DNA from 2 places in the Streptomyces sp. NPDC020996 genome. Region 2 is predicted to be linked to the other one. Evidence: riboswitches for the same ligand, from Rfam matches in the RefSeq annotation. Region 2 holds a riboswitch; the other holds the start of a gene.
What was found. A riboswitch is a leader RNA that binds a small molecule or an ion and turns the genes downstream of it on or off. The one in region 2 is predicted to bind glycine.

Region 1 (10,108 bases), on a different contig from region 2:
GTCCGAGTAGAACGTGACCGTGATCTTGTCCGGGTACGCCTTGCGGACCGGGTCCGAGGCCTGCTTCCACTCGGGGTTGCGGACCAGGGTCAGGCTCTTGCCCGGGCTGTACGACTGGAACTTGTACGGGCCCGAGGAGAACGGGTGCAGGCCGTACTTGGACTTGGTGTCCTTGTCCTGGCGGACCGGGGACGCCGACACCAGGCCGAGCACCTCCTCGAAGTCCGAGTTGGCCTTCGGCAGGTGGAAGACGATCGTCTTGTCGTCGGGCGTCTCGATCGACTTCAGACCCAGCTTGTCCTTGGACGAGTCCTTGTACGGGCCCTTGTACGTGCCCTTCGGGTCCAGGAAGTCCTTCAGGTAGGTCGGACCGCCGGACAGCACGTCCTGCGCCCACACGCGCTCTATGCCGTACTTGACGTCCTTGGACGTGATCGGCTTGCCGTCCTCCCACGTGACGCCGTCACGCAGGTGGTACGTGTAGGTCTTGCCGTCGTCGGTGACCTTGGCGAGGCCGTCCGCGAGGTCCGGGGTCAGCTCGGCGCCGGCCTTGCCCGGCTCCGTCTTGCCCGTGACCAGCTGACGGCTGTAGTAGCGGGCGAAGTTCCACATGAAGCCGTAGTAACCGCGCGTGGTGTCCCACGAGTCGGCGTCCTGGGCGCCACCGAACTTCAGCGTGCCACCCTTCTTGGCGAGCGATGCCTGGGCGACCTTGTTGTTGGCGGCGTCGAAGCCGGCCGCACCGGTCTTCGACCCACCACCGTTGTTGTCGTCGTCGCCGCCGCCGCCGCACGCTGCCGTGGTCAGCAGCGCGGCGACCGCGGCAGCAGCGGCCAAAGCCTGCTTACGCCGCCCTGAGGTGCGTTGGGTAGTCACGATCTCGGATCCTCCGGATTTGATGAGAGACCCCGTGCAGGTGCCACGGGACGCTTTGCGGTACGGCGGTTCAGCGGGAGCCCTTCGGGTCCAGCGCGTCGCGCACGCCGTCGCCGAAGAGGTTGAAGGCGAGGACGGTGATGAAGATCGCCACGCCCGGGACCACCATGTACATGGGGTCCGACTCGTAGTAGTCGATCGCGCTGGAGAGCATCTGCCCCCACGAGGACGTGGGCGGCTTGACGCCGACACCCAGGAAGCTGAGGGCCGCCTCGGTGAGGATGTTCGTGGGGATCATCATCGTCGTGTACACGATGATCGGGGCGACCAGGTTGGGCAGCAGCTCCTTGAACAGGATGTAGAACTGCCCCGCGCCCAGCGACCGGGCAGCCTCGACGTACTCGCGCTCGCGCATCGAGAGCGTCTGGCCGCGCACCACGCGTCCGATGTAGGGCCAGCCGAAGAAGCCGATGACCAGGATCATCACGAAGACGCGCACGCTGGAGCCGGTCAGGCCCAGCATGTTGGACGGCATGACGGAGACCAGGGCGATGGTGAACAGCAGCTGCGGGAAGGCCAGCAGGCCGTCCATCACGCGGCTGATCAGGGAGTCGACCCAGCCGCCGAAGAAGCCGGCGAGGATGCCCAGCACGGTGCCGAGGACGACGGCGACCACGGCGGACAGGAAGCCCACCAGGAGGGAGACCCGGGCGCCGTAGAGGATGCGGGCGAGGATGTCGCGGCCGTTGACCGGCTCGACGCCCAGCAGGTGCTCGCCGCTGACGCCGCCCAGCGAGCCCTTGGGGGTGCCGAACAGCGGGTCGATCAGGCTCTCGTGGTAGGCGTCCGGGTCCTGGCCGAGCAGGCTGGTGATCACCGGCGCGAGCAGGGCGAGCGCGATGAGGACGAGCACGACGACGCCGCCCGTGAGGGCGAGCTTGTCCCGCTTCAGGCGCTCCCAGGCGATCCGGCCCAGGGAGCGCCCCTGTACGGCCTTCGCTCCGGCGCTGGCAACCGCCGCTTCCTCGGCCGCGCTCGGGGCCGCTTCCGCGGTCGGCTCGTGCAATGGTGCCGTCATCTGGCAGGGACCCCTCTCAACCGGCGGTAGCCGGCCCGCACTTGCCGCTGTAGCGGCGTCTTCAGTCCGTCGTACACAGGGGCGAAGGCCCCTGGAGCGGGAGTCTTCAACGCTTTGGCGATCTGTTGCCAGACTTGACGGGGAAAGGATGCGTAAACGTGATGCGGGCTGGAGGGTTCCGTTATCCGGACAGTGGGTAGCGAGGGTCGGACAGGGACGGGTGTGACTATATGGGACACGGGAGGATCTTACGCCGCCATCTACGCGCGAAGAACAGCACCCCCTACGGGCGGGCTGTGAGGTCTCTCAGTATGCGCCGTGGGCCGGCGGATAGCCGTATCCGGCCGCCGGGGCCTGCGCGGGGGCCGCGTGCGCCTCACGGTCGTAGAAGGGGCGGGCGTTCGCCCGCAGCCACATCGCGACCGGGTCGTGGCCGTCGGACATCGCCACGGTCGACACCGGCAGTCCGTCCGGCACCGCCCCGATGGACTGCTGCATCATCGCCCGCACCGAGTCCACCGCGGGCGGCGAGGTGTCGTACACGTCCAGACCGATGGCGAGGTACGGCGCCCCGAGCGCGGGCTGCACCCAGGCGCGGCGCAGTGAGCGGACGGCCGGGGTACGGTGGGCGTTCTGCGCGAGCAGCGCGTAGAACTGCGGGATCTCGATCCCGGGCTCCGACAGGCGCAGCGGGCCCGCCGGCTGGCGGTCGAGGCCGGTGGCGATGCGGCGCAGGTCGAGCCAGGGGATGCCGACGCCGCCGCCGGGGGCGTGCGGGTTGAGCCAGAGGCCGTAGTGGTCGGGGTACAGGGTGCGGGCCACGTCGAGCCCGTCGACGACCTCGTACGATCGGTTCCAGCCACTGGCCGACAGCTCCTGCGCGGAGGTCACGCAGGGGGCGTAGCTGAAGCCGTCGACCTCCATGTTCCCGTACTGGGCGTCGGGGGATCCGGCCTGGCCGTGCCAGAGCAGCATCCAGACCTGGCCGGAGGACGGGGTCGCGAGCGCCCTGAGCAGCGCCTCGTAGGCGTCGTAGCGCCCGGGCGTCACCTGGCGCAGCATGTGCTCGACCTGGCCGGTCGTGGTGCCGCTGGCGCTCACCTGTACCGCCCCTCCTGAAGGTTGCTGCGGATATGGAACCAGCTTAAGCGCCCGGGGGGCCGGGGCCCCGCGACCGGCGGCGAGTACGTGTTCGCCTGGGCCGGTCGCGCGGCCTTCCCCGTCCCCGCGGGCAGGCCGCCCGTGCGGCAGCGGTTACCGGTGGTCCCGCGTGTAGAACGGCCGGACCTGGTCGCGCATCCAGACCGCCACCGGGTCGTCGGTCACGTCCAGCAGGACCAGGTTCACCGGCCACCGGGTGGGGACCTTGGCCAGCGCCCGGCCGAGGGCCTCCAGGGGCAGCGCCCTGAAGTCCCCCTCCCACTGGGACAGCTCCACGCCCACGAACATCGCCGGGTCCGCCGTCTCGATCGCGGCCAGGCAGCGGCGGGCCGTGGTGACGACGCCGGTGCCGGCGAACTCCTCGGCGGCCGCGGTGAGGAAGTCGACCGGGTCGTCCTGCCAGTCCGGTTCGAAGAGGCGGACGCGGCCGCCGGCTCCGGGGCCGTCCAGCGGGGTGCGGCCGGCCCGGCACAGCTCGGCCACCGCGGCCGGCGGGAGCGGGATGCCGACCACGCCGTCCGGGTTCACGGCGATGCCGACCTGCGGCGGCAGACCGCGGGCGAACTCGACGGCCGGCGCGATGGTGTACGACATGTGGTTGCCGACGACCTGGCGGAACTGCTCCTCCGAGCTGAAGACCGGCACGTACGCCTGTCCGTCGATCTCGAGGGTGGGCAGGTCGAGGGGGCCGCTGTCCGGGCCGCCGCCGTTGGGCAGCGGCACCCACACGAAGCTGCGCCCCAGCACCTCGACGATCCGCCCGCCGGCGGTGGGCACGCCGAGGGAGGCGGAGAGCACCTCCTCCAGCTCGTTGCCGGGCCATCCGCCGTGCGGATGGGGGTGCGCCTGTGCCGGTATGTCCGCGGGGAAGCCCGCCGCCGGGAAGTCCATCTGCCTACCGCCTGCTTGGAACCTGCTGTGGCTGAGAAGGCTAACGGGTCACGCCCGCCGAGCGGTCGGCCCATGAGCCCACGTCGGCCGCGGGCTGTACGACCGGGGCGCCGACGCGGACCTGCGGCGGCCACCGGTTGGGGGCCGACGGGTGGTGCGATGCCGGTGCCGGCGGGTTGCCGGTGCCGACTGCCCGGCGGCCCACGCGTGCAGCCCCGGTCGGCCGGGGAGGCCCGGCAGCACCGCCGCAGACCGGCCGGCGAACCGACGGAACCGATCGCCTGCCGGCCCCGACGACCCGGCAACCCACCCGAGCACCTGCCCCCGGACTGACGAGCACCGCCCGGCAATAACCGCCGCAGACCGGCCGCGAAACCGACAGGACCGATCGCCTGCCGGTGCCGTCGCCTTGCCTGCCGGCGCCGTCGGCCCGGCAATCCGCCCATGCTCGCGGCCCCGTTGGGCCGGGGACGGCCCGGCGCCGGCCGGAGGCCGGTCGCCATGCCGGCGGAGGCCGGTCCGGCCGACCGGTCGCAGCACCCCGGGAAGGCCGTCGGCCACACCGCCCGAGTCCGCCCGCAGGACTGCGGGGAACCTGTGTCGGGCCGGTGGAGGCCAGTTGGGTGCCGCCGCCGACTGCCCGGCAGTCGGCCCGTACTTGCCTTCCGGGCCGGCCGGAGGCGGTCCGGCAGCACGACCGGAGGCCGGTCGCCGTACCGCCGGGGTCGGCCGCGAGACCGGCCGAACCCGTCCGTGAGCCCCAGGAGCCGGCCGAGTCACCGAGCGCCCCGGCTCGGCGACACCGCCGAGTGGGCCGGGCGCGTGATGCCTGGTGGGCGCACGGCATGGTGCGAGGGGCGGTGGTGCGCGGTGCGGTGGTGCGCGGTGCGGTGGTGCGCGGTGCGGTGGGCGTGCGCACCGCACCGCGGCGGGTGGCGTCCGGCGGCGGACGCACGCGCCGCGACGGTTGGCCGGGCGCGGCGGTTGGCCGGAGGCAGTTGGTGGCCGGAGGCAGTTGGTGGCCGGAGGCAGTTGGTGGCCCGAGGCAGTTGGTCAGCCGGTGAAGGCGATTCTGCGGAGGGCGCCGGAGGCGGGGCGGTCCAGGAGGATCGCCGAGCCGCAGCCGTCGGGCAGATCGCCGCGTTCGACCGCGCGGAGCAGGCGGGACACGGCCGCGCGGTGCCGGGCGAAGGCGTAGCGGGAGACGCCGCGGCCCCGCTCCCGCTGGCCCTCCAGCGCGGCCTCGGGCGCGACGTCGAGCAGGAGCAGGTGGAGGGTGCCGCCGCGGCGGCGGGCCTCCCGGGAGAGCCAGCCGCGCACCCACGCCTGCGTGCCGCAGTCGTGCACGACGACGCCCTCGCCGGAGCGCAGGGCGCGGCGCAGTCCCGCGTAGTGGGCGAAGCGGACCAGGGGGCGGTAGACGGCGTAGGGCAGGAAGCGTGGCACGCGGCGCTCCCAGCGGTCGCGGGCGTCCTGGGAGTCGATGCGGACGCCCACCACCGCCCGCTTCATCAGAGTGGACTTGCCGCTGCCGGGCAGTCCGGTGACCACGACGACGTCGCGGGAACCGAACAGCAGGGCGTGCGGGCTGCGGCCGGGTCGCTCGCGCAGGTCGCGGACGACCGGCGCCGGCCGGGCCGCGCACCGCTCGCGGGCCGGAGCCGCGGGCTGGTCGGGCAGCGCGAGAGCCGAGGTCGTCGCATACGCCGTGGGCCTTGTCACCGTGATCGTCCTCCCTGCGGGGTTCAGAGAGCTTCTCCCCACCGAATGTAAAAAGAAGGTAATCCACACTGTCTCCCGGTTCGGTACGTTTACGGCCACAGGCCTGTCACAAGTAGCCGCCTGCCCACCATCCGGCGAGGCGTGCGATGATGTGCCCGCCAACTGCATACCGGCCGTTTGAATCCGCGCGGGAGAGTTCCCGGCAGCACGTAAGCGTCGCCGCGTTTCGCGTCGCCACGTGCGCCTCACCGGGACGCCGAAGGAGCAAGTCCCTCCCTTGAATCTCTCAGGCACCGTTACCGCGCGGGCGAGGCACATCTGAAAAGCGGGCCGCTGTCGACCAGCGGCTCCACCCAAGGTGCAAGCCGTGATCCCGTCCCTGGTCATGGCGAACCTCTCAGGTTCCGATGACAGATGGGGAGGAACGACCTCGCTTCCCCATGCTCGGCTTCGCTCGCATGGGGGGACCCCCATCGCCCTGGGAGACGACCGACCGATGAGCAGTACCGAACTCCGTCGCACCGCCCTCGACGCCGTGCACCGCTCGCTCGGCGCGACGATGACCGACTTCGCCGGCTGGGACATGCCGCTGCGCTACGGCTCCGAGCGCGACGAGCACAACGCCGTACGCACCCGGGCGGGCCTGTTCGACCTCTCCCACATGGGCGAGATCGCCGTCACCGGCCCGCAGGCCGCCGCCCTGCTCGACCACGCCCTGGTGGGCGACATCGGCGGCGTGCGGACGGGCCGCGCCCGCTACACCATGATCTGCCGCGAGGACGGCGGCATCCTCGACGACCTGATCGTCTACCGGCTGGCCGAGACCGACTACCTGGTCGTGGCCAACGCCTCCAACGCCCAGGTCGTCCTGGACGCCCTCGTCGAGCGCTCCGCCGGCTTCGACGCCGAGGTGCGCGACGACCGGGACGCCTACGCGCTGATCGCCGTCCAGGGCCCCGAGTCCCCCGGCATCCTGAAGTCCCTCACGGACGCCGACCTCGACGGCCTGAAGTACTACGCGGGCCTGCCCGGCACGGTCGCGGGCGTGCCGGCCCTGATCGCGCGCACCGGCTACACCGGTGAGGACGGCTTCGAACTGTTCGTCGCCCCGTCCGACGCGGAGAAGGTGTGGCAGGCGCTGACCGAGGCGGGCGCGCCCGCCGGACTGGTCCCCTGCGGTCTGTCCTGCCGCGACACGCTGCGCCTGGAGGCGGGCATGCCGCTGTACGGGCACGAGCTGAGCACGTCGGTGACGCCCTTCGACGCCGGGCTCGGCCGGGTCGTGAAGTTCGGCAAGGAGGGCGACTTCGTGGGAAGGGCGGCCCTTCAGGAGGCCGCCGACCGGGCCGCCGCCGAGCCTCCGCGGGTCCTCGTCGGCCTGGTCGCCGAGGGCCGCCGCGTCCCGCGCGCCGGGTACCCGGTGGTCGCCGGCGGCGAGGTGATCGGCGAGGTCACCTCCGGCGCCCCCTCCCCCACGCTGGGCAAGCCGATCGCCATGGCGTACGTGGACGCCGCGCACGCGGCGCCGGGCACCCCCGGGGTCGGTGTGGACATCCGGGGCACCCACGAACCGTACGAGGTCGTGGCGCTGCCCTTCTACAAGCGGCAGAAGTGACACCGTCGTAGCCGCGCGAGTGCCACCGTCGTAGCCGCGCGCGCGTGACACGGCGCACATCGCGCCTGCTCACGCACGTTCTTCGCAGTCCCCCACCCACCAGCAGTTCCCCGCGTACAGGAGAATTCAGGCCATGAGCAACCCGCAGCAGCTGCGTTACAGCAAGGAGCACGAGTGGCTGTCGGCCGCCGAGGACGGCGTCGCGACGGTCGGCATCACCGAGTTCGCGGCCAACGCGCTCGGCGACGTCGTCTACGCCCAGCTCCCCGAGGTCGGCTCCACGGTGACCGCGGGCGAGTCCTGCGGCGAGCTGGAGTCGACCAAGTCCGTTTCCGACCTGTACTCCCCCGTCACCGGTGAGATCACCGAGATCAACGAGGACGTCGTCAACGACCCGTCGCTGGTGAACTCGGCCCCCTTCGAGGGCGGCTGGCTGTTCAAGGTCCGCGTCGCCGAGGAGCCGTCCGACCTGCTCTCCGCCGACGAGTACGCCGCCCACACCGCCGGCTGAGGAGTCGTTCCCTTCATGTCCGTACTGAACACGCCCCTGCACGAGCTCGACCCGGAGGTCGCCGCCGCGGTCGACGCCGAGCTGCACCGCCAGCAGTCCACGCTCGAGATGATCGCCTCGGAGAACTTCGCTCCGCTCGCGGTCATGGAGGCCCAGGGCTCGGTCCTCACCAACAAGTACGCCGAGGGCTACCCCGGCCGCCGCTACTACGGCGGCTGCGAGCACGTCGACGTCGCCGAGCAGATCGCCATCGACCGGGTCAAGGACCTGTTCGGCGCCGAGTACGCCAACGTCCAGCCGCACTCGGGCGCCTCCGCCAACCAGGCCGCCCTGTTCGCGCTGGCCCAGCCCGGGGACACCATCCTCGGCCTGGACCTCGCGCACGGCGGCCACCTGACCCACGGGATGCGGCTGAACTTCTCCGGCAAGCAGTTCGACGTGGTGGCCTACCACGTGGACTCCGCGACCGGCCTGGTCGACATGGCCGAGGTCGAGCGGCTGGCCAAGGAACACCGGCCCAAGGTGATCATCGCGGGCTGGTCGGCGTACCCGCGGCAGCTGGACTTCGCCGAGTTCCGCCGGATCGCGGACGAGGCCGGGGCGTACCTGTGGGTCGACATGGCCCACTTCGCCGGTCTGGTCGCCGCCGGTCTGCACCCCAACCCGGTCGAGCACGCCGACGTCGTCACCTCCACCACGCACAAGACGCTGGGCGGCCCGCGCGGCGGCATCATCCTCGCGAAGAAGGACTTCGCGAAGAAGCTCAACTCCTCCGTCTTCCCGGGCTTCCAGGGCGGCCCCCTGGAGCATGTGATCGCGGCCAAGGCGGTGTCCTTCAAGGTCGCGGCGAGCGAGGAGTTCAAGGAGCGCCAGCGCCGTACCGTGGAGGGCGCGCGGATCCTCGCCGAGCGCCTGACGGCGGCGGACGCCCGCGAGGCCGGGGTGAACGTGCTGTCCGGCGGTACGGACGTGCACCTGATCCTGGTCGACCTGCGCGAGTCCGAGCTGGACGGGCAGCAGGCCGAGGACCGGCTCCACGAGGTCGGCATCACGGTCAACCGCAACGCCGTCCCGAACGACCCGCGCCCGCCGATGGTCACCTCGGGCCTGCGCATCGGCACGCCCGCCCTGGCCACCCGCGGTTTCGGGGCCGAGGACTTCGCCGAGGTGGCGGACGTCATCGCGCAGGCGCTGAAGCCGTCCTACGACGCGGCGGCGCTGAAGGCCCGGGTGAAGGCGCTGGCGGACAAGCACCCGCTGTACCCCGGTCTGAACAAGTAGGCCCTTCCGGGCACCTTTCCGGGCACCCGTCCGGAAGGGTGTCCGAACCCGTGGTTCCTTTCCGCGCGGTGCCCCGCACACTCGTAGGCGAGTGGGGCGCCGCGCGAACACCCTCCCGCACCTCCCACATCCCCGTTCCCGAGGAGTCACCGTGGCCGTCTCGGTCTTCGACCTGTTCTCGATCGGCATCGGCCCGTCCAGCTCCCACACGGTCGGCCCGATGCGCGCGGCCCGCATGTTCGCCCGCCGGCTGCGCAACGAGGGCCTGCTGGAGGCCGTCGCGTCCGTGCGCGGCGAGCTGTACGGCTCCCTGGGCGCGACCGGCCACGGCCACGGCACCCCGAAGGCGGTGCTGCTGGGCCTGGAGGGCGAATCCCCGCGCACGGTGGACGTGGAGACGGCGGACCAGCGGGTGGCGGACATCAGGGAGTCGGGCCGGCTGCGGCTGCTCGGCGAGCACGGGATCCCGTTCTCCTTCGACGACGACCTGGTGCTGCACCGCCGCAAGGCGCTGCCGTACCACGCCAACGGCATGATCCTGCGGGCCCGCGACGCCTCGGGCGCCGAACTGCTGTCGAAGACGTACTACTCGGTGGGCGGCGGCTTCGTCGTCGACGAGGACGCGGTGGGCGCGGACCGCATCAAGCTGGACGACACGGTCCTGAAGTACCCGTTCCGCACGGGCGACGAACTGCTGCGCCTGACCAAGGAGACGGGCCTGTCGATCTCCGCCCTGATGCTGGAGAACGAGCGGGCCTGGCGCACCGAGGAGGAGATCCGGACCGGGCTGCTGGAGATCTGGCGGGTGATGCGGGAGTGCGTGTCGCGGGGCATGTCCCGCGAGGGCATCCTGCCGGGCGGCCTGAAGGTGCGCCGCCGCGCCGCCGTCTCGGCCCGCCAGCTGCGCGCCGAGGGCGAGCCCCTGGCGCACGCGATGGAGTGGATCACGCTCTACGCGATGGCGGTGAACGAG
Region 2 (10,108 bases):
GCGACCGGGACATGCAGCGTGTGGTCAACGGGCTGTGGGAGTCCGGCGCCGAGGCGGTCTCCATCAACGGGCAGCGGCTGACGGCGCTGTCGGCCGTCAGGGCCGCCGGCGACGCCATACTGGTCGACAACAAGCCACTCGTGCCGCCGTATACGGTGCTCGCTGTGGGGGACGGCCAGAGGCTCAGCAGCAGGTTCCAGGACAGCGCCGACGGGCTGTATCTGCATGCCCTGCAGCAGAACTACGGCATCCGGACCGCCATCTCCGTGGAGGGGGACCTCCGGCTGCCCGCCGCACCGAGTGTGATCGTACGCACAGCACAGCCGGACACCGAGAAGACCGAGAAGACCGAGAAGACTGAGAAGGGCACATCGTGATCGCCGTACTGGGCCTCGTCGTGGGAGTCGTGGCCGGACTGTTGGTCCGGCCTGAGGTTCCGGCGGTCGTCGAGCCTTACCTGCCGATCGCCGTCGTCGCGGCGCTGGACGCCGTCTTCGGAGGCCTCCGGGCCATGCTCGACGGCATCTTCGACGACAAGGTCTTCGTGGTGTCCTTCCTGTCCAACGTCGTCGTCGCCGCGCTGATCGTGTTCCTGGGCGACAAGCTGGGCGTCGGTGCCCAGCTGTCCACCGGTGTCGTGGTCGTCCTCGGCATCCGGATCTTCTCCAACGCCGCGGCGATCCGCCGGCACGTGTTCCGGGCGTGAGGCCGATGAGCGACAACGACGAGACGCCCGCGAACAGGCTGCGCAAGGAGCTGCCCGAAGAGGTCCCGGCGCCGGCCCCGCCCCCCGCTCCACGGCCCCCCGCTGCCTCCGGGAACGCCCCGGAGAACGGCCCCGAGGGCGAAGCCGCCCCCGAGGCCGGGCTGACGGGACGGCAGCGGCTGGCGAAGGGGCTGTGGCCGCCGCGCGTGACCCGCGCCCAACTCATCGTCGCCCTGCTGCTGTTCGGCCTCGGTTTCGGTCTGGCCGTGCAGGTCGCCTCCAACAGCGACAGCGACAGTGCCCTGCGCGGCGCGCGTCAGGAGGATCTCGTCCGCATCCTCGATGAACTGGACGACCGCACACAACGTCTTGAAGACGAGAAGCAGGGACTCGAGAAGCAGCGCGACGAGCTGGAGAACAGCTCGGACCAGGCCGAGGAGGCCCGCAGACAGACGGTCCAGAAGGAACGTCAACTGGGCGTCCTGGCGGGCACGGTGGCGGCTCAGGGCCCCGGCATCACCATGACCATCGAGGACACGAAGGGAACGGTCGAGGCCGACATGCTGCTGGACGCCATCCAGGAGCTGCGCGCGGCGGGCGCGGAGGCGATACAGGTCAACGACGTGCGCGTCGTCGCGAGCACGTACCTCACGGACTCGGGCAAGAGCGTGAGCGTCGACGGGAACAAGATCAACGCGCCCTATCGTTTCAAGGTCATCGGCAAGCCGGAGGACTTGGAGCCGGCGCTCAACATCCCTGGAGGCGTGGTGCAGACCCTCGAGAAGGAGCAGGCCACCGTTACCGTCGAGCGGTCGGACAAGATCGTCGTGGACGCCTTGCGAGCTGCGAAGCAGCCTGACTACGCTCGGTCGTCCGCCCAGTGAACCGGCGGTGCATGGGGGCCGTCCGGCAGGGGCATGAGGTTGCGGGGGGTCGGCGCACCGAAGGGGTGGCGCGTGGTGGAAACTGTCTGGTGGATACGGACGTTGTGAAGTTGTCCGGGTCGGCCGGCGTATGCAGTCAGGGTTCGTCCTGCCCCACGGGCGGGTCTGTTTCGGTCAAGGGGAATCGCCCGTGAAGTTGTTTGCGAAGTTGTTCGGCAAGAGCGCGCGAGAGGGCGGCGACAACGCGACCGCCCGCCATCGCGCACAGTCCGATGCGGAGGGCCAGCGCCCGCTGTTCCGGGACCAGGTCGCTGGTCCGGGCGGGGACATTTCCGGAGGCCAGGGCGCGGCGTCTGTTGACCCTGCGCAGTCCGGCGGCATAGGTTTCGGGCAACCGTCAACCTCAAGTACGGGTGGAGGGTTTTCCCCTATGTCGGCCCTGGTGTGTACGAGGTGCGGTAACCGCAACGCGGAGAGCAGCCGCTTCTGCTCGAACTGCGGCGCGCCGCTGCGGGCGGGCGCGGCCGCCGAGCGGCCCTCGGAGACGACGTCCACGATCTCCATCTCCGGTCTCGAGGCCTATGACGCCGAGGCCACCGGCCAGACGCCGATCCCGGCGCTGTCCCCGGAGGCGCAGGCGGCTGTGGACGCCCTGCCGCTGGGCTCGGCGCTCCTGGTCGTGCGCCGCGGGCCGAACTCGGGCAGCCGCTTCCTGCTGGACAGCGACCTGACCACGGCCGGACGTCACCCGCAGAGCGACATCTTCCTGGACGACGTCACGGTCTCGCGTCGGCACGTGGAGTTCCGCCGCGCCGCGGACGGCTCGTTCACGGTCGCCGATGTGGGCAGCCTGAACGGCACGTACGTCAACCGCGAGCGGATCGACCAGGTCGCGCTGCACAACGGCGACGAAGTGCAGATCGGCAAGTACCGGCTGGTCTTCTACGCGAGCCAGCAGGGCTACTGACCCTCCTCCGGACTCGGTCCGGGGAGACCCCCCAGGGAAGGTCCATGCTTCGATCACCGAGCGGCGGTGCCGGGCACGGCGCCGCCGCCACGGACAGCGGCCTGATGAGCATCGGCACGGTGCTGAACGCGCTGCGCGAGGAGTTCCCCGAAGTCACCATCTCCAAGATCCGTTTCCTGGAGTCGGAGGGCCTCATCGAGCCCCGGCGGACCCCGTCGGGGTACCGCAAGTTCAGCGCGCAGGACGTCGAGCGCCTCGGGCACGTCCTGAGGATGCAGCGGGACCACTATCTGCCGCTCAAGGTGATCCGCGAGCACCTGGAGGCCATGGAGCGCGGCGAGGCCGTCCCGCTGCCCTCGCTCGGCCGGCAGCGGGACGGCGAGACCGTCCAGGAGGGGGCCGAGCAGCCCACGGCGGCCCGGATCGGCCGGGCGCAGCTGCTGGCGGCCGCCGGGATCGGGGAAGAGGAACTCAAGGAGTGGGAGTCGTACGGGCTCGTCGCTCCGCTGCCGGACGGGGCCTACGACGCGGAGGCGGCCACTGTCGCGTCGCTCGTCGTCGAACTGGGCCGGTTCGGGATCGAGCCGCGGCACCTCAGGGCGATGCGGGCCGCGGCCGACCGTGAGGCCGGACTCATCGACCAGGTGGTGGCCCCGCTCAAGCGCCACCGCAATCCGCAGACCAGGGCCCACGCCGAGGCCCGCACGAAAGAGCTGGCCGCGCTCACGGTCAGGCTCCACACGGCGCTCGTGCAGACCGCGCTCGGTGTGCGCCTGCCGTGAGGCGGACCCGCCGCACCCGGCCGGATCGGCCACCCGTTCCCTGCCCGACTACCCAAACGTCCCGGGCACGGCCTAGGGTTGCTGTGTGAACGAGCTCGATGTCGTAGGTGTCCGGGTCGAGATGCCCTCCAACCAACCGATCGTGCTCCTGCGTGAAGTGGGAGGCGACCGCTACCTCCCCATCTGGATCGGGCCGGGGGAGGCGACGGCGATCGCCTTCGCCCAGCAGGGCATGGCCCCCGCACGACCGCTGACCCACGACCTGTTCAAGGACGTGCTGGAGGCCGTCGGCCAGGAGCTCACCGAAGTGCGCATCACGGACCTGCGTGAGGGCGTCTTCTACGCGGAGCTGGTCTTCGCCAGCGGGGTAGAGGTGAGCGCCCGCCCGTCCGATGCCATAGCGCTGGCCCTGCGCACCGGAACGCCGATCTACGGCAGCGACGGGGTGCTCGACGACGCCGGCATCGCGATCCCCGACGAGCAGGAGGACGAGGTGGAGAAGTTCCGCGAGTTCCTCGACCAGATCTCGCCGGAGGACTTCGGCACCAGCAGCCAGTGAGGCGTGGCCGGCCCGGCGGGCGCCCCGGTGCGCCACGCGGGCCGGTGCCCGGCCGGTCACGGGGCGGCCGCGGGCGATGACCGGCGGTCGGTGCGGGCGTCCTGCGGCCTGCCCGGAGTGCATTCGGCTAGCCTTTCCCCGCGGTTGGCTGCGGGAAACCACTCGTGGGGTGATTATCACTCGGCGTGCCGAGTGTGGCGGTCGTTGACGCACCCCTGGTGGCTGCCTACCGTCGAGAAGGCAGGTCAAGGACGGAGGTCGGCGTGAGAAGCAGCGGCGACGGTACGGCTGGGGGTGCCCCTGGACACGGTCCCGGGGCGAGCGGTCCGTACCCTTCCCCGAGCTCTCGGCTCCGTGCGAGCGGGGAATACCCCCATCACGGCAGCGCGGCCGACCACGTTCCGCAGCGACCGGCGGCCGTGCCGAGCAGCGGAGGGGCGACGTCCATGGCGTCCGAGGAGATCGGCTACCGCGGTCCGACGGCCTGCGCGGCCGCCGGCATCACTTACCGGCAACTGGACTACTGGGCCCGTACCGGCCTCGTCGAGCCCAGCGTGCGCCCCGCCCACGGCTCGGGGACACAGCGGTTGTACAGCTTCCGTGACGTCGTCGTCCTGAAGATCGTCAAGCGGTTCCTGGACACCGGGGTGTCGCTGCAGAACATCCGCACCGCCGTGCAGCACCTGCGCGAGCGCGGCTTCCGTGACCTGGAACGCATGACGCTGATGAGCGACGGCGCCACGGTCTACGAGTGCACCTCTCCCGACGAGGTCCACGCGTTGCTCCAAGGGGGGCAGGGCGTCTTCGGGATCGCCGTGGGCGTGGTGTGGCGGGACGTGGAGAACGCGTTGTCGCAGCTGCACGGGGAGCGCGTCGACACCGGCGAGACCCTCGTCGGGCACAACCCCGCGGACGAGCTGGCACGGCGGCGCAACCGGGCGGTCTGAGGCCGGCCCCTCGCGCCCGCGACGTTGTCAGTGGCGTAGGGCAGCATCGGACATGTGAGAACCGCGCCCACGATCCTGCATCTCGACATGGATGCCTTCTACGCCTCGGCGGAGCAGGCAGCCAAGCCGAGTCTGCGCGGGAAGGCCGTCGTCGTGGGCGGGCTCGGGCCGCGCGGGGTGGTCGCCACCGCGTCGTACGAGGCACGGGCCTTCGGGGTCCGGTCCGCCATGCCGATGGCGCAGGCCCGGCGGCTGGCGCCGAACGCGGCGTACCTCGTGCCCCGCTTCGGCCTCTACCGGTCGATCAGCGAGCAGGTGATGGGGCTGCTGCACGCGCTGTCGCCGCTGGTGGAGCCGCTGAGCCTGGACGAGGCGTTCGTGGACCTGGAGGCCGGGGACGCCGCCTGGGACGAGACGTCGGCGCGGCTGGTGGGGGAGAGGCTGCGCGCCGACATACGGGGCCTGACCGGGCTCACCGGGTCCGTGGGGCTCGCCGCCTGCAAGATGCTCGCGAAGATCGCCTCCGAGGAGGCCAAGCCCGACGGGCTGGTGGTGATCGAGCCGGGCACCGAGCGGGCCCTGCTCGAGCCGATGCCGGTGCGGATCCTGCCGGGCGTGGGACCGGCGACCGGGGACCACCTGCGGCGGGCCGGCATCACCACGGTCGGCGACATCGCCGAGGCGGGGGAGGACGAGCTGGTGCGGCTGCTGGGCAAGGCCCACGGACACGCCCTGTACGCCATGGCGCTGGCGCGCGACGACCGGCCCGTGGTGGCCGAGCGGGAGGCGAAGTCGGTGTCGGTCGAGGACACCTACGACGTCGACATCCACGACCGGATCCGGGTGGGCACGGAAGTGGGGCGGCTGGCCGACCGCTGCGTACGGCGGCTCCGCGCGGCCGGGCTGTCCGGGCGGACCATCGTGCTGAAGGTCCGGCGCTACGACTTCTCCACGCTGACCCGTTCGGAGACGCTGCGGGGGCCGACCGACGATCCGGCGGTCGTGCGGGAGGCCGCCGCGCGGTTGCTGGAGTCGGTGGACACCACGGGAGGCGTGCGGCTGCTGGGGGTGGGGGTGAGCGGGCTGGCCGACTACACGCAGGAGGACCTGTTCGCGCAGGCGGCCGGGGAGCGGGAACGGGAGAGCGGGCAGACGGAGGAGCCCGAGGAACTGCCGGCGGAGCGGCAGACGGCTCCGGCGGAGCGGCGGTGGCCCGCGGGGCACGACGTACGGCATGCCGAGTTCGGGCACGGGTGGGTGCAGGGGAGCGGGCTCGGACGGGTGACCGTGCGGTTCGAGACGCCCGGCTCGCAGCCCGGGCGGGTGCGGACGTTCCGGGTCGACGACCCCGACCTGGAGCCGGCCGATCCGCTGCCGCTGGTGCCGCTGATACCGGAGAGGTCGCAGGAACAGGGAGCCGGAAAGTCGGCCTATGCCTCGTCCGAGCCCGCCAGCCTGCCGAAGTCGTGGTCGGCGTCGTCGAAGGCGGACGGCGGGGCGACGTCCAGGCCGTAGTGGTGGTAGAGCTGCAGTTCCTGCTCGGGGGAGAGGTGGCGGCCGACGCCGAAGTCGGGGGCGTCCTTGATCAGGGAGCGGTCGAAGGGGACGTGCAGGGCGCCTTCCACCAGTTCGCTGGGTTCCAGTGGGACGAAGGCGTCCCGGGAGAACAGTCCGGTGCGTATGGCGGCCCACTCCGGCATGCCGGTCGCGTCGTCGAGGTAGACCTCGTCGACGGTGCCGATCTTGGTGCCGTTGCGGTCGAACGCCTTGCGGCCGATCAGGTTGCGCGGATCGATGTCGGTCTGCACGGGCCCTCCTCCTGGTCGCATTCGTCATCACTACGAAAGAGCACAACGCGGCGGGCGGCCACTCGAAGGCCGGGGTGTCGTGCCCGCTGGTACCCTGGCAACGGCTGCTGACCCCGTGCGGGAGAGTCCTCCGGACATCACCGGAGGCGCCGAAGGAGCAAATCCTCCCCGGAATCTCTCAGGCTCACGTACCGCACGGACGAGGTCACTCTGGAAAGCAGAGCGGGTGTCGCTACGGCCTCCGCTCTCACCGACGGTGCAAGCCGCAAGCCCTCGGGCGGCCCGGTGAAGCTCTCAGGTTGAGATGACAGAGGGGGAGGCCGTCCGGGTACCCGCGCCGTGGTGCCCCTCGAAGGTCGCGCAAGACCAGGAGGCCTCCGCAATGACCGCCCACCGCATTCCGCTCTCCGAGCTCGAGCAGGGCATCCCCTTCGAACAGCGCCACATCGGGCCCGATCAGGAAGCGCGGGCGAAGATGCTCGCCCAGGTCGGGTACGGCTCGCTGGACGAGCTCACCGCCGCCGCGGTGCCGGATGTGATCAAGAACGCCGGCGCGCTCGACCTGCCGGGCGCGCGCACCGAGGCGGAGGTGCTCGCCGAGCTGCGGTCGCTCGCCGAGCGCAACCAGGTGCTCGGCTCCATGATCGGGCTCGGGTACTACGGCACGTTCACCCCGCCCGTCATCCTGCGCAACGTGCTGGAGAACCCGGCCTGGTACACCGCCTACACGCCCTACCAGCCGGAGATCTCCCAGGGCCGCCTCGAGGCCCTGCTGAACTTCCAGACGATGGTCGCCGACCTCACCGGCCTGCCGACCTCCGGCGCCTCGCTGCTCGACGAGGGCACGGCGGCCGCCGAGGCCGTGGCGCTGTCCCGGCGCATGGGGAAGAACAAGAAGGGTCTCTTCCTCGTCGACGCCGACGCGCTGCCGCAGACCATCGCCGTGATCGAGACCCGCGCCGAGCCGACGGGCGTCGAGGTCGTCGTGGCCGACCTCAGCGACGGCATCCCGGCCGAGGTCGCCGCGCGCGAGATCAACGGCGTGCTCATCCAGTACCCCGGCGCCTCCGGTGCCGTACGCGACATCAAGCCGGTCATCGACCAGGCGCACGAGCTGGGCGCCCTGGTCACCGTGGCCGCGGACCTGCTCGCGCTGACGCTGCTGAAGTCGCCCGGCGAGCTCGGCGCGGACATCGCGGTCGGCACGACCCAGCGGTTCGGCGTGCCCATGGGCTTCGGCGGTCCGCACGCCGGCTACATGGCGGTGCACGAGAAGTTCGCGCGCAGCCTGCCCGGGCGTCTGGTGGGCGTCTCCGTCGACGCCGACGGGCACAAGGCCTACCGGCTCGCGCTGCAGACCCGTGAGCAGCACATCCGCCGGGAGAAGGCCACCAGCAACATCTGCACCGCCCAGGTGCTGCTCGCCGTGATGGCCGGCATGTACGCCGTCTACCACGGCCCCGAGGGGCTGAAGGGCATCGCCCGGCGCACCCACCGGTACGCCGCGATCCTCGCCGAGGGCCTCCGGGCCGGCGGGGTCGAGGTCGTGCACGGCGCCTACTTCGACACCCTGACCGTCCGCGTCCCGGCGAAGGCCGGCGAGGTCGTCGCCGCCGCGCGGCGCGGCGGGGTCAACCTGCACCTCGTCGACGCCGACCACGTCCTGGTCGCCTGCGACGAGACGACCACGCGGGCGCGGCTGGACGCCGTATGGGCGGCTTTCGGCGTCGAGGGCGACGTCGAGGCGCTGGACGCGGCGGCCGGGGACGCGCTGCCGGAGGCGCTGCTGCGCACCGACGGCTACCTCAACCACCCCGTCTTCCACCAGTACCGCTCCGAGACCGCCATGCTGCGCTACCTGCGCCGCCTGGCCGACCGTGACTACGCGCTCGACCGCGGCATGATCCCGCTGGGCTCCTGCACGATGAAGCTCAACGCGACCACGGAGATGGAGCCGATCACCTGGCCCGAGTTCGGGCAGCTGCACCCCTTCGTGCCCGTGGAGCAGGCGCAGGGCTACCTCACCCTCATCCACGAGCTGGAGGAACGTCTCGCCGAGGTCACCGGCTACGACAAGGTGTCCCTCCAGCCCAACGCCGGCTCGCAGGGCGAGCTGGCCGGTCTGCTCGCCGTGCGCGGCTACCACCGAGCCAACGGCGACGAGCAGCGCACGGTCTGCCTGATCCCGTCCTCCGCGCACGGCACCAACGCCGCCAGCGCCGCGATGGCCGGCATGAAGGTCGTCGTCGTGAAGACCGCCGAGGACGGCGAGATCGACGTCGCGGACCTGCGGGCGAAGATCGAGCAGTACCGCGACGAACTGGCGGTGCTGATGATCACCTACCCGTCGACGCACGGCGTGTTCGAGGAGCACGTCGCCGACATCTGCGCCCAGGTGCACGAGGCGGGCGGGCAGGTGTACGTGGACGGCGCCAACCTCAACGCCCTGGTCGGCCTCGCCAAGCCGGGCCACTTCGGCGGTGACGTCTCCCACCTGAACCTGCACAAGACGTTCTGCATCCCGCACGGCGGCGGCGGCCCCGGCGTCGGCCCGGTCGGGGTGCGCGCGCACCTGGCGCCGTACCTGCCGAACCACCCGCTGCAGCCGGAGGCCGGTCCCGAGACCGGCGTGGGCCCCGTCTCGGCGGCTCCCTGGGGGTCGGCGGGCATCCTGCCCATCTCCTGGACGTACGTCCGCCTGATGGGCGCTGAGGGGCTGAAGCGGGCCACGCAGGTGGCGGTGCTGAGCGCCAACTACGTCGCCAAGCGACTGGAGCCGCACTACCCGGTGCTGTACACCGGCCCCGGCGGCCTGGTCGCGCACGAGTGCATCATCGACCTGCGGCCGCTGACCAAGGCGACCGGCGTGAGCGTGGACGACGTCGCCAAGCGGCTGATCGACTACGGCTTCCACGCGCCGACCATGTCGTTCCCGGTGGCCGGGACGCTGATGATCGAGCCGACCGAGTCCGAGGACCTGACCGAGCTCGACCGGTTCTGCGACGCGATGATCGCGATCCGCGCGGAGATCGAGAAGGTCGGCTCCGGCGAGTGGCCCGCCGACGACAACCCGCTGCGCAACGCGCCGCACACCGCGGCAGCGCTGACCGGCGAGTGGGAGCACGCCTACACCCGCGAGGAGGCCGTCTTCCCGGCCGGCGGCTCCGCGGCCGACAAGTACTGGCCGCCGGTGCGCCGCATCGACCAGGCCTTCGGCGACCGGAACCTGGTGTGCTCGTGCCCGCCGCCGGACGCCTACGAGGACTGACCGCGGCGACGGACGCACGGTGCGAGGGCCCCGCTTCGGCGGGGCCCTCGCGCGTCACGCCGTCGCCAGCGCGACCTCGGTCGACTTGATCAGGGCCACCACGGGGGTGCCGGTCGCCAGCGCCAGGTCCTGTGCGGCGTCCTCGGTGATCGCGGAGGTCAGCTCGCCGCCCTCGACGGCGACCTCC

Region 1: another riboswitch for glycine. It lies ahead of gcvT (glycine cleavage system aminomethyltransferase GcvT); the one in region 2 lies ahead of gcvP (aminomethyl-transferring glycine dehydrogenase).

What each region holds. Positions count from the first base shown of each region.
Region 1 covers NZ_JBFADM010000053.1:46,570-56,677, forward strand. Annotated here, with positions in the region: gene AB0G63_RS29355 (ABC transporter substrate-binding protein) at 1-876, opposite strand, end outside; gene AB0G63_RS29360 (ABC transporter permease) at 947-1,954, opposite strand; gene AB0G63_RS29365 (enhanced serine sensitivity protein SseB C-terminal domain-containing protein) at 2,261-3,055, opposite strand; gene AB0G63_RS29370 (enhanced serine sensitivity protein SseB) at 3,209-4,006, opposite strand; gene AB0G63_RS29375 (AAA family ATPase) at 5,060-5,728, opposite strand; glycine riboswitch at 5,907-6,040, shown strand; gene gcvT (glycine cleavage system aminomethyltransferase GcvT) at 6,225-7,343, shown strand; gene gcvH (glycine cleavage system protein GcvH) at 7,477-7,854, shown strand; gene glyA (serine hydroxymethyltransferase) at 7,870-9,135, shown strand; gene AB0G63_RS29395 (L-serine ammonia-lyase) at 9,287-10,108, shown strand, end outside.
Region 2 covers NZ_JBFADM010000042.1:60,411-70,518, reverse strand. Annotated here, with positions in the region: gene AB0G63_RS26070 (DUF881 domain-containing protein) at 1-377, shown strand, start outside; gene AB0G63_RS26065 (small basic family protein) at 374-706, shown strand; gene AB0G63_RS26060 (DUF881 domain-containing protein) at 712-1,590, shown strand; gene AB0G63_RS26055 (FHA domain-containing protein) at 1,721-2,557, shown strand; gene AB0G63_RS26050 (MerR family transcriptional regulator) at 2,602-3,339, shown strand; gene AB0G63_RS26045 (bifunctional nuclease family protein) at 3,425-3,898, shown strand; gene AB0G63_RS26040 (MerR family transcriptional regulator) at 4,162-4,845, shown strand; gene AB0G63_RS26035 (DNA polymerase IV) at 4,900-6,360, shown strand; gene AB0G63_RS26030 (PRC-barrel domain-containing protein) at 6,276-6,653, opposite strand; glycine riboswitch at 6,762-6,857, shown strand; gene gcvP (aminomethyl-transferring glycine dehydrogenase) at 7,036-9,921, shown strand; gene AB0G63_RS26020 (TOBE domain-containing protein) at 9,976-10,108, opposite strand, start outside.